4 regions of the Janthinobacterium sp. GW822-FHT07H11 genome follow, and region 2 is predicted to be linked to each of the others. Evidence: predicted binding sites of a transcription regulator. Region 2 holds the regulator's gene; each other region holds the start of a gene.
The links. Region 2 encodes sigma-54, which starts transcription at its own class of promoters, with help from an activator protein. Its sites were predicted from a motif close to TGGCANGNAANCTGCTTT; they were not measured.

Region 1 (4,410 bases), 480 kb from region 2:
GATGGGCTTGCCGTTGTCGATGGTTTCCGCCGTGGCGATCAGGCTCAGGTTCTGTTCGATGCGGTCGGCGATGCGGTTCAGGATATTGGCGCGCTCGGCAGGCGAAGTCTTGCCCCAGGCATCCTTGGCGGCATGCGCGGCGTCCAGCGCCAGCTCGACGTCTTCCGTCGTGGAACGGGCGATTTCGCAAAACGGCAAGCCCGTGATCGGCGTGATGTTGGGAAAGTATTCACCTTTTACTGGGGCAACGAATTTGCCGCCGATGTAATTGTCATAGCGTTGTTTGAAGGGATTGGCTACGCCCAGTTTGCTGATGTCTGCGAGATTCATGTCGTCCTCTATCGGGTTAATTAGAATGGAAGTGCTGTAATTAAAATCAAACGTCCTGGTACAGATGGGGTAAGTACACGGAGTCTTCCGCAAATGCCGTGCCAGCTCGCCGCCTGCCTACAAAATTAGCGCGTTTTACCCCTGATGCAAGGGGGAAGCGCCTGAATCGGCGCTGTTTTCAGCATGCATGCCCCTGAGTCCCGGGCACGGCCACCTGTTTGCGTTTTGAACAGGGCGGCGGCGTCCTGTTCCAATCCGTGCCAGCCCTGCTGCTGCGCCCCTGCGCCGCTGCACAATGGAACAGGTGTACCAGACTGGAACACCTGTTCCTGTTCCGCTACCGAATCACCACGCCCCACGGCAATTCACCAACGGTAATATCAGCCACCTTGCGCGCAGTGGCCGTATCGATGACGGAAACGCTGTTCGAACGGCCATTGGCCACGTACAGCTTGCTCCCGTCCGGCGTGATGGCCATGTTCCACGGACGCTTGCCGACGGCAATAGTGGCCGTCACTTGGTTGCTGGCCGTATCGATCACCATCACCGTGCCGTCCGTGCCATTCGATACATACACTTGCTTGCCGCCGGGATGGACGACGATGCCATTCGCATTCTTGCCTGCAGGAATGGTGGCGACGGCCTTGCGCGCGGCCATGTCGATGACGTAGACGGCATTGACCAGTTCGCACGCCACATAGGCACGGCCGGAGTCCGGACTGAAACCGATACCGCGCGGACGCAGTCCCACGGCGATGGACGCCACCTGGCGGCGTTGCGCGACATCAATGACATCGACTTGCTCGGCCTCTTCGGCGCTGACCAGCAGCCAGCGCCCGTCCGGGCTGAAGACCGCATGCTCCGGGTTGCGCCCCTCTACCTTGATATCGGCGAGCACGACGCCGGTCTGGCCATCGAGCAGGGCCACGCTATTGTTTTCCTCGACGGCCACGGCGACGTAACTGCCGTCTTGCGAGGCGCTCACGCCTTCGGGTGACTTGCCCAGCGCCACCGTGCGCACGGGCGTGCCAGCCGCGTTATCGATCAGCAGCAAGGCGCTGCTGGCCGCGTCCGTGACAAACAATTGCCGCCCGGTGGGATCGGCGGCAATGCCGCGCGGACGCTTGCCCGCCGCGATCTGGCGTACCACCTGGTCGGTGGCCGTATCGATCACGCTCAAGGTGCCCGATTTTTCATTGGGGACATAGGCAAAAGGAGCGGCCTGGAGAGCAGTACTGGCAAGCGCGGGCAACAGCCAGCACACCTGGCGCAAGCGCGGGAAGAAGTTGGGCATAATCACCTTTTCAATGGCAAAACACAGGAAAAGCGCGCGGCATCGGCGCCTCTGATAATTGCTGTATGCAAACGCCGTGCCACTGACACGCGTATAATTTCAGCCCACCAATGGAGACATGGCAGGCATATTGCTTGATAAGACTATGCAGACCTGTGCCGCTCACGCGCTCAAGCAGGCTTTTATTCACATTGGAGAATCCGCATGCAGCATCGTTTCCGCCTGAACACCATCGCCAGCCTGTTTGTCGCCGGCAGCGCCACCCTCGCCCCCCATGTCTTCGCTGCCGAGTCCGCTGACCTGGCCGCCGGGCAACTCATGGATACGGTGGTCGTCAGCGGCAGCCGCATCGCCCACCCGAGCCAGGAAGTGCCGGCCTCGATCGACGTGGTCGACAGCGCCCGCATCCAGGATGGGCAAATCCGCGTCAATGCCTCGGAAGCGCTGGCCGCCGTGCCCGGCCTGGTGGTGCAGAACCGCCAGAACTATGCGCAAGACCTGCAGATTTCGTCGCGTGGCTTCGGCGCCCGCTCGGCCTTCGGCGTGCGCGGCGTCAAGCTGATCAGCGATGGCATTCCTGCCAGCATGCCCGATGGCCAAGGCCAGGCCGCCACCTTCAACCTCGATACGGCCGAGCGCATCGAAGTGCTGCGCGGACCGTTTTCTGCCATCTATGGCAACCACTCGGGCGGCGTGATCCAGCTGTTCTCCAAGGATGGGCAAAATCCCCCATCCGTCGAATTGAACGTGACGGGCGGCAGTTTCGGCACCAGCAAGGTGGACCTGTCGGCGCAAGGCCAGGCAGGCGGCATCGGCTACGTGCTCGACGGTTCGCGCTTCCGCACGGACGGCTTCCGCGACCACAGCGCCGCCACGCGCGAACAGGCGTTCGGCAAGATCACGGTCAAGCCGAATGCGGACAGCAAGCTGACCATCGTTGCCAACAGCCTGCACCAGGGCAATACGCAAGATCCGCTGGGCGCCACCTGGCCCACGTTTGCCCGCGACCCGCGCGCCGGTGAAATCGATGCGAGCGACACGCAAACCCCGAAACGCACCCTGGCCGAACGCTACAACACGCGCAAGAGCATCGACCACCAGCAGATCGGCGCCACCTATGAACAGTCGTTCGGCGATGACCGCCTGCATGTAATGGTGTATGGCGGCAACCGCGATGTGATCCAGTACCAGGCATTCACCAAGGGTTTCCAGGCGCCAGCCAGCCATTCGGGCGGCGTGGTCGACTTCCAGCGCCAGTTCTACGGCATCGACACCAACTGGCTGCACGTCAACCAGCTGGCTGGCGGCAAGCTGAGCACCACCATCGGCATCGATTACGGCCGCTCCAGCGATGACCGCACCGGCTATGAGAATTACATTGGCAATACCTTTGGCGTGAAGGGCAAGCTGCGCCGCGACGAGCAGGATGTCGTCTCCAGCCTCGATCCGTATCTCCAGATGGAATGGCAAAGCGGGCCATGGCTGCTCAGCGCAGGTTTGCGCTACAGCAAGATGAAAGTGTCGGTCAACGACCACTTCCTCGGCAATGGCAACGACAGCGGCAGCCTGGAATACAGCCACACGACGCCCGTGCTGGGCCTGCTGTATAAACTGACGCCGAACGTCAACGTCTACGCCAGCGCCGCGCGCGGCTTCGAAGCGCCCACCCTGAACGAACTGTTTTACTCGGGTACGGGCGGCGGCTTCAATTACCAGCTGAAACCGGCCACCAGCACCAACCTGGAAGCGGGCATCAAGGCCAGGATCAACAACAATACGCATGTGAACGCGGCTGTGTTCCAGATCAAGACCAACGACGAACTGGTGGTCGACAAGTCCAGCGGCGGACGCACCAGCTATCGCAATGCAGGTAAAACCTTGCGCCAGGGCATGGAAGTATCGCTGGACTCGACCCTGCCGTATGGCTTCACGACAAAAGTGGCGCTGACCAGCCTGCACGCCGTGTATGACCAGGCGTTTGGCAACGTGCGCGAAGGCAGCCGCCTGCCGGGCGTGCCCAGCGCCAACCTGTTCGCGGAACTGGCCTGGAAAGACACGCTCGACCGTTTCGGCGCGGCGCTGGAAAGCGTGGCCAGCAATCAGGTGTATGCGGAAGACAGCAACAGTGAAAAGCCGGCGCCCGGCTACACGGTGTTCAATGCGCGCGTCAACGCCAAACAAAACGTGGGGAATTGGCGCTTCAAGGAGTTTGCCCGCCTGAACAATCTTTTCGACAAGACCTACGTGGGCTCCGTCATCGTCGGCGACAGCAACAAGCGCTACTATGAAGCGGCGCCGGGACGCAATTGGTTGTTGGGCGTCAGCGCCCAATACGCGTTTTAAGAACACCTGAGAAAAAGTCCATGGCCGCGTTGCATTGCCTTGTCGTACTATTCGTACTGCCTGCGGCAATGCGCCTTGCCCTGAACATTTTTCAGGCGTCCTCATGAAAAAGCCCGCGCATCTTCCAATGCGCGGGCTTTATTATCATCCAACATGGCCTGTTACGGCCGCGCTTCCTTCACGCCATACTTTTCAAAGATGGCTTTTAGCTCCCCGCTGGCTGCCATCTCGTTCATGGCTGCCTGCAGCAGCTTGGCCACGTCGAGCTGCTCCTTGCTGACGGCCAGTCCCACGGCCCAGCCGGCACGCGGCAGGCGCGAAAATGCCACTTCGCTCAAGGGGAAGGCAGGGTCGCTTTTCAGCACCGACTCGATTTCCGAGCGGTTCGCCAGCACGGCGTCGAGCTTGCCTGCCTGCAATTGCTGCAAGGCTTCGGCGGCCGT
Region 2 (4,410 bases):
GCCATGCGTGAAATTGTGGCGCACCATCGTGCGCTCCATGCGCAGGCAATCGGCCACGCCCAGGTGGGCACCGCGCTGCAGCAATTCCATTGTCACGCACATCATCAAGGGCGAACGCAGGCGCATGGCCGCCAGTGCCTTGGCCGCGAACGCGCTGTCGTCCTGCGCCAGCGAGGCCATGATGGCGGCCACGGAGCCGGCGCTGAAGTGGCGCTCCAGCGCCACGCGCGCCGTGGCCAGGGGAGAAGCGCCCGCCTGGCCCTGGCATGGCGCCGCCAGCGCCTTGACGGCCACCGGCAAGCCTTCGCCCGGCGTCGAGTCGAACAGCGCCAGCAGCGCCCCCATCTGCGCCTCGGGCAGGTACACATCGGCCAGCCCCGTGTACAGGGCATCGGCCGCGCCGATCGTCAGCCCCGTCAAGCCCAGGTACAGGCCCAGCCGGCCCGGCAGGCGGGACAGGAAATAACTGCCGCCCACGTCGGGGAACAGGCCGATATTGACTTCCGGCATGGCCATGCGCGTGCGGTCCGTGACGATGCGCAAGCGGTTGCCGGGGCCTGCCTGGGCCACGCCCATGCCGCCGCCCATCACGACGCCATCCATCACGGCAATATACGGTTTCGGATAGAAATGAATTAAATGATTTAAAGCATATTCTTCTGTAAAGAAATCTTCCAGCAGCGCGCTGCCACCCTGCGGCGTGGCCAGGCCCGCGTCGTAAAAGAAACGGATGTCGCCACCGGCGCACAGGGCTTTTTCGCTGCTCGATCGTATCACCACGGCGTCCACCTGCGGGTCGTCGCGCCAGGCCAGCAGGGCGGCGCTCAGGGCACGCACCATCTCCAGCGACAGCGAATTCAAGGCTTTCGGGCGGTCGAGCACGATATGGCCCGTGCGGTGGCGGATGGAGGTCTGGACGAAGTCGCTCATGGCAGAAGGGAAAGAAGTGAGGATGGCGCATTCTAGCGCTTTCACCATGGGCATTGCGTTCCGCAGGACGCAAAAAAGGGCGCAATCTGCGCCCTTAGTTGATCACAACTGGGGGAAGCCGGTGGCCTTAGACGGCGACGACGGCGTCTTCCTCTGAGTTGTCTGGCAGATGCTTGATCGCCTCTTTACCGTGCCCTTGCACTTTGGTTTTGTATTTCATCACTTGCCTGTCGAGCTTGTCGATCAGGGTATCGATTGCGGCATACAAGTCGTGTGCCAGGCTTTCCACATAGACGGTCTTGCCACTCAGACGCAGGTTGACTTCGGCCTTTTGACGTTTTTCTTTCTCTTTGAGGTTATCCACGGTCAGAATCACGGCGATATCGATGACTTGATCGAAATGACGTTTCACGCGTTCCAGCTTCGTTTGTACGTATTCACGGATGGCTGGTGTCACTTCGAGATGATGTCCGCTGATGGTGAGATTCATACACACTCCTAAAGATGATCGGGTTCGTGCGGTGTCCATCGATTCCGGCCCGCAGAGGAACCGAAAAAACTACAAGCACTTACGCAGACTCACTGGCGGAATTTTCAACGCTTCCCGGTATTTGGCAACAGTACGTCGCGCAATCACCATGCCTTGTTCCCCCAGCATGTCCGCAATCTTACTGTCGGATAAAGGATTTTTAGGGTCTTCTGCTCCTGTCAGTTGCACGATCAATGCCCGTATCGCCGTCGACGATGCTTCACCCCCCGCTTCGGTGGCGACGTGGCTACCAAAGAAATATTTCAACTCAAACATGCCATGCGGGGTCAGCATGTACTTTTGGGTTGTTACCCGCGAGATAGTACTCTCGTGTAAACCCAGTGTATCAGCTATTTCACGGAGCACAAGGGGGCGCATGGCAACGGCGCCATGCGAGAAAAAGTTCTTTTGTCTTTCTACTATCGCCTGCGCCACGCGCAGGATGGTGTCGAAGCGCTGGCGCATGTTCTTGATCAGCCACTTGGCTTCCTGCAACTGCGCGCCCATGGCGCCTTCGCCCTTGCCCTGTTTCAATAAATTGGCGTACATGGCGTTCACGCGCAGGCGCGGCATGACGTCGTTGTTCAGGGTGACCTGCCAGCCATTGCGCGCCCGTTTGACGACCACGTCGGGCACCACGTAGTCGGACACGTCGGAAGCGAACACGGCGCCCGGATGCGGGTTGCACAGGCGGATCACCGTCTGCGCCTCGCGCAAGTCTTCCTCGTCGCAATCGAGGGCCTTTTTCAGCTTGTTGAAATCGCGCTGGGCAAACCAGGCCAGGTGCTTTTCCACGATGACGAGGGCCATGCGCCGCGTCACCAGGGCGACGTGCGGCAAGCGCTTGATCTGCAGCGCCAGGCATTCGGATGCATTGCGCGCGCCCACGCCCGGCGGATCGAAACTTTGCAGCAGCGACAGGGCCGTGCGCAGCTCGTCGGCGTCGATTTCCAGCTCTTCCGGCAGGCGCGCCAGGATGTCGTCGAGCGACTCTTCCAGGTAGCCGTTGTCATCGAGCGCGTCGATGATCAGCTCGACCAGCGCGCGGTCGCGCAACTCGAGCACCGTCACGCGCATCTGCTCCATCAGGTGCTCGCGCAGGGTGCAGTGATGGGCTTCCAGCTGCGGGCGCGCATCTTCGTCGTCGGGCGCCTTGCCCCGGCTCGCCTCGCTCCAGTCGCTGTCGCCGCCATCCATGGCGGGCGGGCTGTCGGCGCCGTCGCCGTCGAAGGTTTCCGCTTCGGCCGGCGCCGCAGGCGCTTCCTGGCCCGGCGGCTGGGGCGGCGCTTCGGCCGGCGCGGCCGTGGAGCTCAAGGCGCCGTCGGACAACAGGCGCAGCGAACGGTCGAGCGGATCGTCGAGGCGTTCGAGCAAGGGATTATCCGTCAGCAATTGCTCTAGTTCCTGGTGCAATTCCAGGGTCGATAATTGCAGCAGGCGTATCGATTGCTGCAACTGCGGCGTCAGTGCCAGATGCTGCGAAGTGCGCAGCTGCAATGATTGTTTCATTGGCTCACATGCGGAAATGTTCGCCCAGATAGACCCGGCGTACCGACTCGTTCGCGATGATGTCGTCGGGGCGTCCCGACGCCAGCACCGAGCCCTGGTTGATGATGTAGGCGCGGTCGCAAATACCGAGCGTCTCGCGCACATTATGATCGGTGATCAGCACGCCGATATTGCGCTCTTTCAAGAAACGCACGATGCGCTGGATCTCGATCACGGCGATCGGATCGACGCCGGCAAACGGCTCGTCGAGCAGCACGAAACGCGGATCGGTGGCCAGCGCGCGGGCGATTTCCACGCGGCGGCGCTCGCCGCCCGACAGGGACAGCGCCTGGTTTTCGCGCAGTTTTTCAATCTGCAAGTCGGCCAGCAATTTATCCAGGCGCTCCTCGATCTCGGCCTTCTTCAGGGGGCGGCCTTCGACGGTCTGGATTTCCAGCACGGCGCGGATATTGTCCTCCACCGTCAGCTTGCGGAACACGGACGCTTCCTGCGGCAGGTAGGACAGGCCCATCTGCGCGCGGCGGTGGATCGGCAGGCTGGAAATATCCACGCCGCTGATATCGATGCTGCCGCCGTCCGATGGCACCAGGCCGACGATCATGTAGAACGAGGTGGTCTTGCCGGCGCCGTTGGGGCCCAGCAGGCCCACCACTTCGCCGCATTCGACCTGCAGCGACACGTCATGCACGACTTGCCGCTTGCCATAGGTTTTCTGCAGCCCGCGAACGATCAAGGTGCTGCCGCAACGTGTATTTTCCATTATTTCTTTCCTGGCGCGGGAGCGGCAGGCGCTTTCTCCGCCGGTGCCTTGTTCTTCGGCTGGATCACCATGCGCACGCTGCCGGCGCCCGGGGTGCTGGTGCCGCTGTCGCTATTTTCCATCGTGAAGACTTCCTTGCGGCTGTCATACGAGATGAAGGCGCCATTGGCCACGTCGGTGGGCTTGCTGCCCTCCAGGCGCGTCAGCTTGGCCTTGGAAAACAGTTTCACCACTTCCGTCTTGTTATCGTATTCCACGCGCTCCGCCTCGCCTTCCACCCACAGGTCGCCGGCGCCATCGCGCTTCTGGCGGAAGGTGGCCAGCTTGCCCGGATCGGCCCAGAAGGTAATGAACTGATAACCCTGCGGATCTTCCGTGATCAGGGCGCGGCCCGCCTTCATGGTCAGGGTCCCCTTGACCAGCACCACGTCGCCCGTCAAGGTGCGCGTCTGCTTGACGTCATCGACCTGGCCGCGCTGGGCCGTAATGACGGCTTCCTTTTCGGAATCGGCTTTCTCGGCATGCGCGCTGCCCATCACGGCCAGCGAAAATAGGGTCAACAGCAAGATGTTCTTCATATTAGGGTTCCTTGTTTGCATTCTGTCATTTGGCCGCAGCGCTCTTGCGCGGCTTGGGCGGATAGACGATGCGCAGCGCCTGCTGCACTTCCACCACGCCCGTG
Region 3 (4,410 bases), 2.6 Mb from region 2:
GCTGATGGTCAGCGCCATGTTGGCGGAGGCCGACGAGCCGACGCCGGCCAGTGCGTCCAGGTATAGCTGCATGTAGGGAAAGGCCTGGAAATTGAATGCCAGAGTGGCGCCAGGCTCGCCAACCACGACATGGATGGCCATGGCGGTGGTCGAGCCATTGCGTCCCGACGCGTCGGCGCTGCCCGCGCCCGCCAGGAAGGTTTCCGCCACATTCACCGTGTGCGTGCTGGTCGAGCCGGGCGGGAAGGGGGGAATCTGCGAGCTGAGGATTTGCGCGTCGCCGCGCGCGTACGAGGCGGGGCCCATGCCCTGGCGCGAAAAATCGTTCTGGCCCTTGCGCACGTCGCCGCGCGTCGCCTGTGGCGCATCGATCTCGTTGCTGCCGCCCCGTATCACGTTGCTGCCATTGAGGCTGGCGGTGGTGCGTGACAAGTCGATATTGTTGACCAGGCTAATGGAGCCGCTGGGATTGCTGATGGTGAGGCCAAAGACATTGATGTAGGAATAGCCGTAGGCGGCTGCCTGGGCGCTATCGGCGCCGCCCAGCAGGAACAGGGCCAGCACGGCGGCCGCAAGGCGGGTACGGAAAAAAATCATCATGGACATCCTCGTGGGCTGGTGACGGCTGTGCCGGGCGGCGCATGCCGGCACGCGCTGTAAGGAAAGCCGACAGTGCCGCCGCATAAAAAAGGCGAGGAGACTTCCCTCGCCTGTGAGTGCCCCCTGTTGCATGGTTCAGGCTGCGACCTTCCGGCGGCTGGCGTAGCCCAGGCCGGCCAGGCCCAGGCCCAGCAGTGCCAGGGTGCCCGGTTCCGGTGCCTGCTTGACCAGGTCCACGCTTTCCACCATGTTCAGGGTCAGCGTGTAGTTGCCGGTTGCCAGCGCACCCGTCACGGCGCTGAAGTTGCCGCCGCAAGCCGTACCCGTGCCCGTGCCCGTGGGCGTGCCGCAACCGGTCGGGTCATACGTAAACAGGTTGCCGCGCGTCAGGAAGTTGGTCGCCAGGCCGGTGTTCAGGTTGGCCGCATCGGCCGACTCCGTGCCGCCGAAGATGCCGGAGCCGATCACGCCGTCGGGGGTCCAGTTGAAGACGGTGGCGCCCGTCGAGTCCGTGATGGTGAAGGTGACCACCAGGTTGGCCGTCGCGGTGGACAACTGGCCCACGTTGCTTTGCAGGAAGACCTGCATGAAGGGCGATGACAGGAAGTCGAAGCTCAGGGTGGCCGTTGGCGAGCCGACCACGAAGTTCACCGAGAAGCCCGTGGTCGAGCCGTTGCGGCCGGATGCATCGGCCGTGCCGGCGGGGCCGTCCAGGTGGGCTTCGGCCACGTTGACCGCTTGCGTGGAAGTGGAGCCGGGCGGGAACGAAGGGAACTGCGTGCTGACGATCTGCGCGTCGCCGCGCGAATAGTTGCCGGAAGGGCCTTGTTGCGTAAAGTCGTTTTCCCCCTTGGTCACGGCACCGACGGCGGCGCGCGGCGAATCGAGCAGGCCGGGACCGCCGTTGATGACGCTCACGCCATTGAGCGTGGCCGTGGCGCGCGAGATGGTGGTGCTGTTCAAGGCCGTGATGGAACCGGTGGTGGCGGCGATCTGCAGGCCAAAGATATTGTTGTAGGAATAGCCATAGGCGCCCGCCTGTGCGCTACCGGCGGCGCACAGCATGGCCAGTGCCGCCGCAGCCGGAATCAATTTCAGTTGAGACAGTTTCATTTTGCTTACCTCGCGTCATGTGGTTGGATGGAAGTCTTGCCTGAGCCCTGTCGGCAGGTGCTCATGGCCTGTCATAAGCGACTTCCATGCCAAGGCAATCGCTGCCTTGCAAATCAAGGACTTGCAGTGGATTTGTTGACTTGTCGCCGGTGTTTTCAGCGGCGCTGTAAGAAAAGCCGACGCCGTTCAGGGCTGGCTGTTGCGTGGCGGCGCCAGCAGTGCCTGCATGCTGGCCAGCAGGCGTTCGGCCGGGACATGGGCGTGGAAGGCCGAGGCCAGCTGCCGCGCCGCCAGCCGGGCCTGGCCATCGTCCAGCAAGCGCGTGGCGGCATGGCGCACGGTCGTTTCCTGGAAGCGGTCGGCGCGCAGCAGGACGCCGGCGCCGCTGGCGGCGATGCCGTGCATGTTGAGGAACTGGTCGAGGTTGCCTGCGATGCCGATCACGGGCACGCCCGCCGTCAGCGCCTGCTGGCTGGTGGGGCTGCCGCCGTTGCAGATCACCAGGCTGGCGCGCCGGGCGGCGGCGTCGCCGGGCAGGAAGGGGGCGACAAAGGCGTTCGGCGGCACGGCGTCGACGCGGATGGTGCCGGCCGTGGCCGCCAGCACGGTGACGGGCAGCGGCGCCAGCGCGCGCAGCACGCGCGGCAGCAACTCGCCCTGGCCGGAACTGCCCAGGGTGACATAGATGATGGGCCGTCCGCTGCTGAGCTCGGGCCGTTGCCACCAGGGCGGCAGTTCCAGCGGCGGCGCCCAGATGACGGCGCCCAGGTAGGCGTGGCTGTCCGGCATGGCGTGCGGCGGGAACAGTGGCGGGATATCCGCATACAGGGTGCGGTCGGCATCCGTGTAGGTGCGGCGCAGGTCGCTGCCCAGGGACGGCAGGCCATGGCGGCGGCGCACGCGGTTCAGGGGCACGGCGTGCGAGGCGAAGGCCAGCGGGCGTATCAGGCGGAACAGGGGGTTGGCCAGCCAGATGGGCAGCGCGCGCGTCAGCGGCAGGCTGGGCACCGTGTAGTGCTGGCGCACGTAGGGGCTCCAGTAGGCGTTGCTGATGGTAATGTAGGGAATGCGCTGCAGGCGCGCGCTGACCGAGAGCGAAAGCCGGAAGTCGCCGATCACGAGGTCCGGCTGGACGGCCTGCAACAGCTGCAGGTCGTCTTGCACATAGTTGAGCAGGGTGCGCTCCGTGTAGACGGGCTTGCCGTTCGCCAGTGCCTGCAGGAATTGCCGCGATCCGATGCTGTCGATGCGCCAGCGCCGGAACGCCGTCTGCTGGAAGCAGAAGTCGTAGCCGTCGGCGCAGGCAAAGTGAACCTCGTATTTATCCTCCGGCAGCGCTTGTGCCAGGCTCAGCGGCCGACCGACATGGGCCAGGGTGACAGCTTCGGCCATAAAAAGGATTTTCTGGCGTGCCATTGCGGGAGCTGGAGATAAAGGTGGTGGCAAGGTGGTGGTGAAGGTGGTGGCGCATGCGCCAGTCAGGTTGGATCATCGCCGCGCCGATTGGTTCCCCCGCGTGCGACGTGGCTGGCCGCTTGCGGGCGCCGTGTTTTTTTGCCGTGGGCTAGAGTAGGGGGAAAGGAGATCACCATGCACCCATTGCCCACGCATTCGCCGCTGCGCGCCCACAGCACGCCGGAACCCGACATTCCGCCGCCGCCGGAAGGCGATCCGCTCACGCCGCCACCGGAAAAATTGCCGGACATCGATCCGGTACCGGTCGAGGAACCGACGCCGCCATCACCGCCCGTCAAGATGGCTTGACGCGCGCGCCAGGGCCTGGCCGCGCTGTTTATTTCTGGTCGGAAATGACACGCGCAGGCGGCGCAGGCGCTGCGCCATTTAAACAACAGAATGGCGGATAAATGTTTCCAGTTGGATATAAAAACGCGCTCTTACTGCTGTGTGTCATGCGGCCGTCACGATTCTGTTCTTATAATGAGACATCATAAAAATTCTTGTACAGGAGACCATCATGGGCAATTCCTTGCATAACAAAATTTATCTGGGACGGCGGCCCGTGCTGACCAGCAAAAGCCTGGCGGCGCTGGCGCTCGCTGGCGCCGTGGCCGGTTGCGGCCTGGCGTGGCTGCTGTTGCGTACCTTCAAATAAACGCGCTCCTTGCCGCATTTCAGTCGGCCATCCGCCTGGCGGGCGGCCACTGAATTGCGTTGCCTGTTGCCGATGCGCAGCGGGGCGCGTACCATGGGGGCCGAACACCTGGCCTTTTATGGAAAAGTAATGAAGAACGAGAAATTAACGACCGATGAATATGACGCGCTGGAGCAAGTTGCACGCGGCATCAAGACCGAGCGCCCCAGCGCCTGCGTTGCCCGCAATGCCAAGCGCCTGTCCGGCCTGAAGCTGCTCAGCTATGCCCGCGATGGCCGCCTGTCCATCACCGAGAAGGCACAGCAACTGCTGTTTCTGCGCCGCTGCATCATGGGCTTGCGCGCCGTGGCCGCCGATCCATTGACCAAGCTGGACACGGACGTGGCCTATTTCCTGGGCAAGAAGGCCCACATCGTGGCACGCGCCGAAGGCGAGGGCCACGACATTTCCGACAAGGGCCGCGAATCGCTGGCCGACATCGATACCCTGGGACTGTAACAGCCTGTCCCTGCAACCGGCCCCTGGGGCCGGTTTTCACATCCCCTTATTCTTTTCCCTTGGAGAACACTTTTGGACAGCGCGAT
Region 4 (4,410 bases), 1.9 Mb from region 2:
GCTTGTTCGGCTGCCTTGCTCAAGTCGCTGATATTCTGGTCGTCGAGGCGCTGGCGCGTCAGCACGGAGACTGTTTGCGGGTGTTCGCGCAAGGATTGGGCCGTCTTGCCTATGGTAATGACCGGCGTGGTATACGAAGCCGTGCCTTCTGTTTCGCCGTCGCGTCGGCCCGTCACGCGGATTTCACGCATGCTGATTTCCGTCGCCTGCGGCGCAGCCGCAGCCTTGCGCAACACATAATTGCCGTCGCCGCGTTGCTCCGCTTCCCAGCCGCTACCTTGCAGCAATTGCGCATAAGCCTGGTCGACTGTGTAGTTGCCGCGCAAGCCCGGCGAGCTCAGGCCTGACAGTTGCGAGGCATCGAAGGCGATGGCGACACCGGCCGCGCTGGCATAGCGGCTGATGGTGGCGCCCAGTGGCCCGGCGGGAATGTCGACGTTGCGGGCGGTGCTGCTGGCGTCAGCAGACGCGACGGCTGGCGTGAGTAGTGGCGCGGTGGCCAGCATGGCCAGCAGGACGGTGCGTACAGCGTGTGCGACGGCGGTGCGGCGCGCGATAATTGGTGCGGCGATCATGGAATTCCTTCAGGGTTAACGCGTCTTTCAGGACGCTTGCAGAAAGGAGGTCGGATCAGCGGCAAAAAAAGTGCACGCTTTGGGAATATATTTTTCAGGCGGGCAGCACGCGTACCCAGAAACGCGTGTGCATCACGATGTGCAGCGGGAAGCCGTTGGCCAGCACTTGCAGGGCGCGGTCGCTATCTGCCAGCGGGAAGTTGCCCGATATGCGCAGGTCGGCCACGCGCGGATCGCATTGCAGCACGCCCCGACGATAGCGTCCCAGTTCAGCCAGCAAGCGAGACAGCGGCATGTTGTCAACCAATAGACTGCCGTCCTGCCACGCGCCTGCGCCGAATGCGGCCGGCGCGGGGCCTTGCATGGCGCCGTCGGCGCCGATGCGCAATTGCTGGTCCGCTTGCACCAGCATGGGGCGCTGCTGTCCGCTGCGCACTTCCACGGCCTTTTCCAGTACGGTGACCAGCGTGCCTGCATGATCGCTGCGCACGAGGAAGCGCGTACCCAGCGCGCGGATGCGGCCATGTGGCGTATCTACCAGGAAAGGCCGGGCGCCATAGCCGATGGCCAGGTGGGGATCGGCGACCGTGCCGATGTAAATTTCACCCCTGCGCAGCAGCAGGCGGCGCTGCGCCTCGCCATAGGCCAGGTCCACGGCGCTATCCGTATCGAGCACGAGGCGCGAGCCGTCGGGCAAGATCAGGCGCCGCTGTTCGCCCGTTGCCGTGGATATGTCGGCCAGCATGGCCAGCCGCCATTCCCGCGCGGCGGGCTGGCGCCAGCCATGCCACGCGAGGCCGCTGGCACCCAGCACGGCCAGGGTGCCGCGCAGCACGCCGCGGCGCGATACCTGCGCAAGCCCGGTTTGCGCCGCAGCCTGCAAGGCTGGCGCGGCCAAGGCGCCGGGCACGCTGCCCAGTTGCCGTTGCATCGCTTCGATGCGTTGCCAGGCGGCGCCGTGGGCGGGATGTGCGTTGTGCCAGTGCTGCCAGCGCAACCGGTCTTCCGGCGTGACGTGGCCCGAGCACAGGCGCGCATACCAGGCGGAGGCCGCGCGCAGTGCGCGCAATTCCATGCGGGACAGGGCGCCCGCGCTCATGGTTCGCGCGCCGCTTGCAGCAGGCATACCTGCAGCACGGCCTTCGCCATGTAGTTGTTCACGCTGCGCAGGCTGATACCGAGCTCCTGCGCAATGCGGGCATAGCTGAGGCCCTCGAATTGCGACAGGATGAAGACTTGCTTGACTTTCGCGCCCAGGCCGTCGAGCAGCGCGTCGATCTCGTGCAGTGTTTCCAGCACGATGGCGCGCGCCTCGCACGACAGTTCCTGTGCTTGCGGCCATTGCGCCAAGGTTTCCAGGTAAGCCTGTTCCAGCGCACGGCGGCGGTAATGATCGACCACGACTCTACCGGCGATGGTCGCCAGGTAACTGCGCGGTTCGCGGATGGCTTCCGCATTGCGGTCGACCAGCAGGCGCACGAAGGTGTCGTGCGCCAGGTCGGCGACATCGCCCATATTGCCCAGGCGCGTGCGCAGCCAGCCTTTCAGCCAGCCGAGGTGTGCGCGGTAGAGCGTGCCGACAGGGTGGGTGGAAAGGGGGAGCGGGGCGGGCATGGGGCGTGACGGTCGTGAACGGAAAGGTCTTAAATCTAAATGGGAATTGTTCTCATTTTAACGAGGAAGGGTGCTTTGTGCAATGAGGCCGTGGCTTGCTCATCCGTTCCTGCCAGCCACGGCACGCTTTTGGTGCATATTTAACCCGCGCGTCTGGCACGGCTCTTGCAAGCTAAAGCACAGGGGCGCGGTTTGCGCAGGGAATGGTCAGCGGTATGTCGCAAAGTTAAGCAAGGACGCGGGTATGACAGAGGGAAAGGGCGCAAGCGCCCAGGTGATGCGCTGCATGCATCCGGAAAAACAGACGGTACGCATCGGCTACCTGCCGCTGACCGACTGCGCCTCGCTGGTGATGGCGTCGAGGCTGGGCCTCGACGAAAAATACGGCATCAAGATCGAACTGAGCCGCGAGATGTCGTGGGCCGGCGTGCGCGATAAATTGCATAACGGCGAACTCGACGCGGCCCATGTGTTGTACGGCCTCGTGTATGGCGTGCAGATGGGCATCGGCGGGCAGCAGAAGGACATGGCTGTCTTGATGAATCTCAATCACGGCGGCCAGGCCGTGACCCTGTCGGCGGCGCTGGCGCGCGAAGGCGCCCACGATGGTCCCAGCTTGGCGCGGCACGTGCGGGCTGCGGCGAGGCCCTTTGCGTTTGCACATACTTTCCCGACCGGCAACCATGCGATGCTGCTGCAATACTGGCTGGCCGCGCACGGCATCGATCCGCTGCGCGACGCGCGCGTGCTGACGGTACCGCCGTCGCAGATGGTGGCGGCCTTGCGCGCGGGCCAGATGGACGGTTTTTGCGCGGGCGAGCCGTGGGGCTACAAGGCCATCGTCGATGGCGTGGGCGTGACGGCCACCGCCAGCGGCGCCATCTGGCCCGACCATCCGGGCAAGGTGCTCGGTACCAGCGCGGCCTTTGCGCATGCGCATCCGAACACCTGCCGCGCCCTGATCGCCGCCGTGCTCGAGGCGGGGCGCTGGATCGACGCCAGCGACGCCAACCGGCTGGAAGTAGCCGCCACCCTGGCCGATCCCGCCTATTTGAATACGCCGCAGGAAATGCTGGCGCCGCGCATCCTCGGCCACTACCAGGACGGCCTGGGCAAGACGTGGAACGATACGCATGGCTTGAAGTTTTACGGCGCTGGCGCCGTGAACTTTCCGTATCTGTCGGACGGCATGTGGTTCATGACGCAGCACCGGCGCTGGGGCTTGCTGCGCGACGCACCCGATTACCTTGGCGTGGCGGGGCAGGTCAACCGCATCGACCTGTACCGCCAGGCGGCGGAGATGACGGCCACGCCCGTACCAAAAACCCCCATGCGCAGCTCGACCCTGTGCGACGGCGTCGTGTGGGATGGCAGCGCGCCGGAAGCGTACGCGGCGTCGTTTGCCATCGGCCATTTTTTCTGATTGGAGAGTCCAGCATGGCGCAACTTGGAAGCGTGACCCTGGTCGGCGCCGGTCCCGGCGATCCGGACCTGCTGACATTAAAAGCCGTGAAGGCCATCGCCAGTGCCGACGTGGTGCTGATCGACGACCTTGTCAACCCGGCCATCCTCGCGCATGCGGCGCAAGGCGCGCGCGTGGTCGAGGTGGGCAAGCGGGGCGGCTGCGCCTCGACGCCGCAAGCCTTCATCGAACGGCTGATGCTGGCCGAGGCGCGCGCGGGCCTGCACGTGGTGCGCCTGAAAGGAGGCGATCCCTACCTGTTCGGACGCGGGGGCGAAGAGCGCGCCTATTTGCGCAGCCACGGCGTGGCCGTCGAGGTAATACCGGGCATCAGCAGCGGCCTGGCCGCGCCGTCCGGCATCGGCGTGCCGCTGACGCACCGCGGCTGGAGCCAAGGCGCCATCTTCGTCACCGGCCACGGCAAGGACGGCGCTTCGGAACCGAACTGGGCGGCATTGGCGCAAAGCAAGCTCACCCTCGTCATCTACATGGGCGTGGCCAGGGTGGCGGCCATCCAGGCCGGCTTGCTGGCCGGCGGCATGGCGCCCGGCACGCCCGTGGCCGTGGTGCAGTCGGCCAGCCTGGCCGCGCAGCGCCAGTTGCTGAGCACCTTGCGGCGCTTGCCGGACGATTTGCAGTCCAGCGGCCTGGGCAGCCCCAGCATCATCGTCGTGGGCGACGTGGTGCGCTGCGCCGATGCCTGGGATGAGCATGGCGCGCAGGGCTTGCTGGCCGCCGCCGGGCATTAGCGGATCGGCA

Region 1: a site for sigma-54 is predicted at 1,689-1,706, ahead of AC3RCJ_RS06215 (beta-propeller fold lactonase family protein). Genes of this name have one in related genera too.
Region 3: a site for sigma-54 is predicted at 1,788-1,805, ahead of AC3RCJ_RS20550 (EDSAP-1 family PEP-CTERM protein). Genes of this name have one in related genera too.
Region 4: a site for sigma-54 is predicted at 2,344-2,361, ahead of AC3RCJ_RS12690 (CmpA/NrtA family ABC transporter substrate-binding protein). Genes of this name have one in related genera too.

The regions. Positions count from the first base shown of each region.
Region 1 covers NZ_CM179507.1:1,383,954-1,388,363, reverse strand. The annotation lists gene adh (aldehyde dehydrogenase) at 1-330, opposite strand, end outside; gene AC3RCJ_RS06215 (beta-propeller fold lactonase family protein) at 668-1,624, opposite strand; gene AC3RCJ_RS06210 (TonB-dependent receptor family protein) at 1,829-3,967, shown strand; gene AC3RCJ_RS06205 (substrate-binding periplasmic protein) at 4,129-4,410, opposite strand, start outside.
Region 2 covers NZ_CM179507.1:901,719-906,128, reverse strand. The annotation lists gene AC3RCJ_RS04015 (enoyl-CoA hydratase/isomerase family protein) at 1-930, opposite strand, end outside; gene hpf (ribosome hibernation-promoting factor, HPF/YfiA family) at 1,058-1,420, opposite strand; gene AC3RCJ_RS04005 (RNA polymerase factor sigma-54) at 1,490-2,968, opposite strand; gene lptB (LPS export ABC transporter ATP-binding protein) at 2,973-3,728, opposite strand; gene lptA (lipopolysaccharide transport periplasmic protein LptA) at 3,728-4,306, opposite strand; gene lptC (LPS export ABC transporter periplasmic protein LptC) at 4,332-4,410, opposite strand, start outside.
Region 3 covers NZ_CM179507.1:4,667,281-4,671,690, reverse strand. The annotation lists gene AC3RCJ_RS20555 (EDSAP-1 family PEP-CTERM protein) at 1-600, opposite strand, end outside; gene AC3RCJ_RS20550 (EDSAP-1 family PEP-CTERM protein) at 736-1,713, opposite strand; gene AC3RCJ_RS20545 (nucleotide disphospho-sugar-binding domain-containing protein) at 1,900-3,105, opposite strand; gene AC3RCJ_RS20540 (hypothetical protein) at 3,304-3,477, shown strand; gene AC3RCJ_RS20535 (hypothetical protein) at 3,689-3,826, shown strand; gene AC3RCJ_RS20530 (hypothetical protein) at 3,956-4,324, shown strand; gene AC3RCJ_RS20525 (acyl-CoA thioesterase) at 4,409-4,410, shown strand, end outside.
Region 4 covers NZ_CM179507.1:2,823,684-2,828,093, forward strand. The annotation lists gene AC3RCJ_RS12675 (TonB-dependent siderophore receptor) at 1-575, opposite strand, end outside; gene AC3RCJ_RS12680 (FecR domain-containing protein) at 670-1,674, opposite strand; gene AC3RCJ_RS12685 (sigma-70 family RNA polymerase sigma factor) at 1,671-2,189, opposite strand; gene AC3RCJ_RS12690 (CmpA/NrtA family ABC transporter substrate-binding protein) at 2,434-3,612, shown strand; gene cobA (uroporphyrinogen-III C-methyltransferase) at 3,627-4,400, shown strand; gene AC3RCJ_RS12700 (cyclase family protein) at 4,397-4,410, opposite strand, start outside.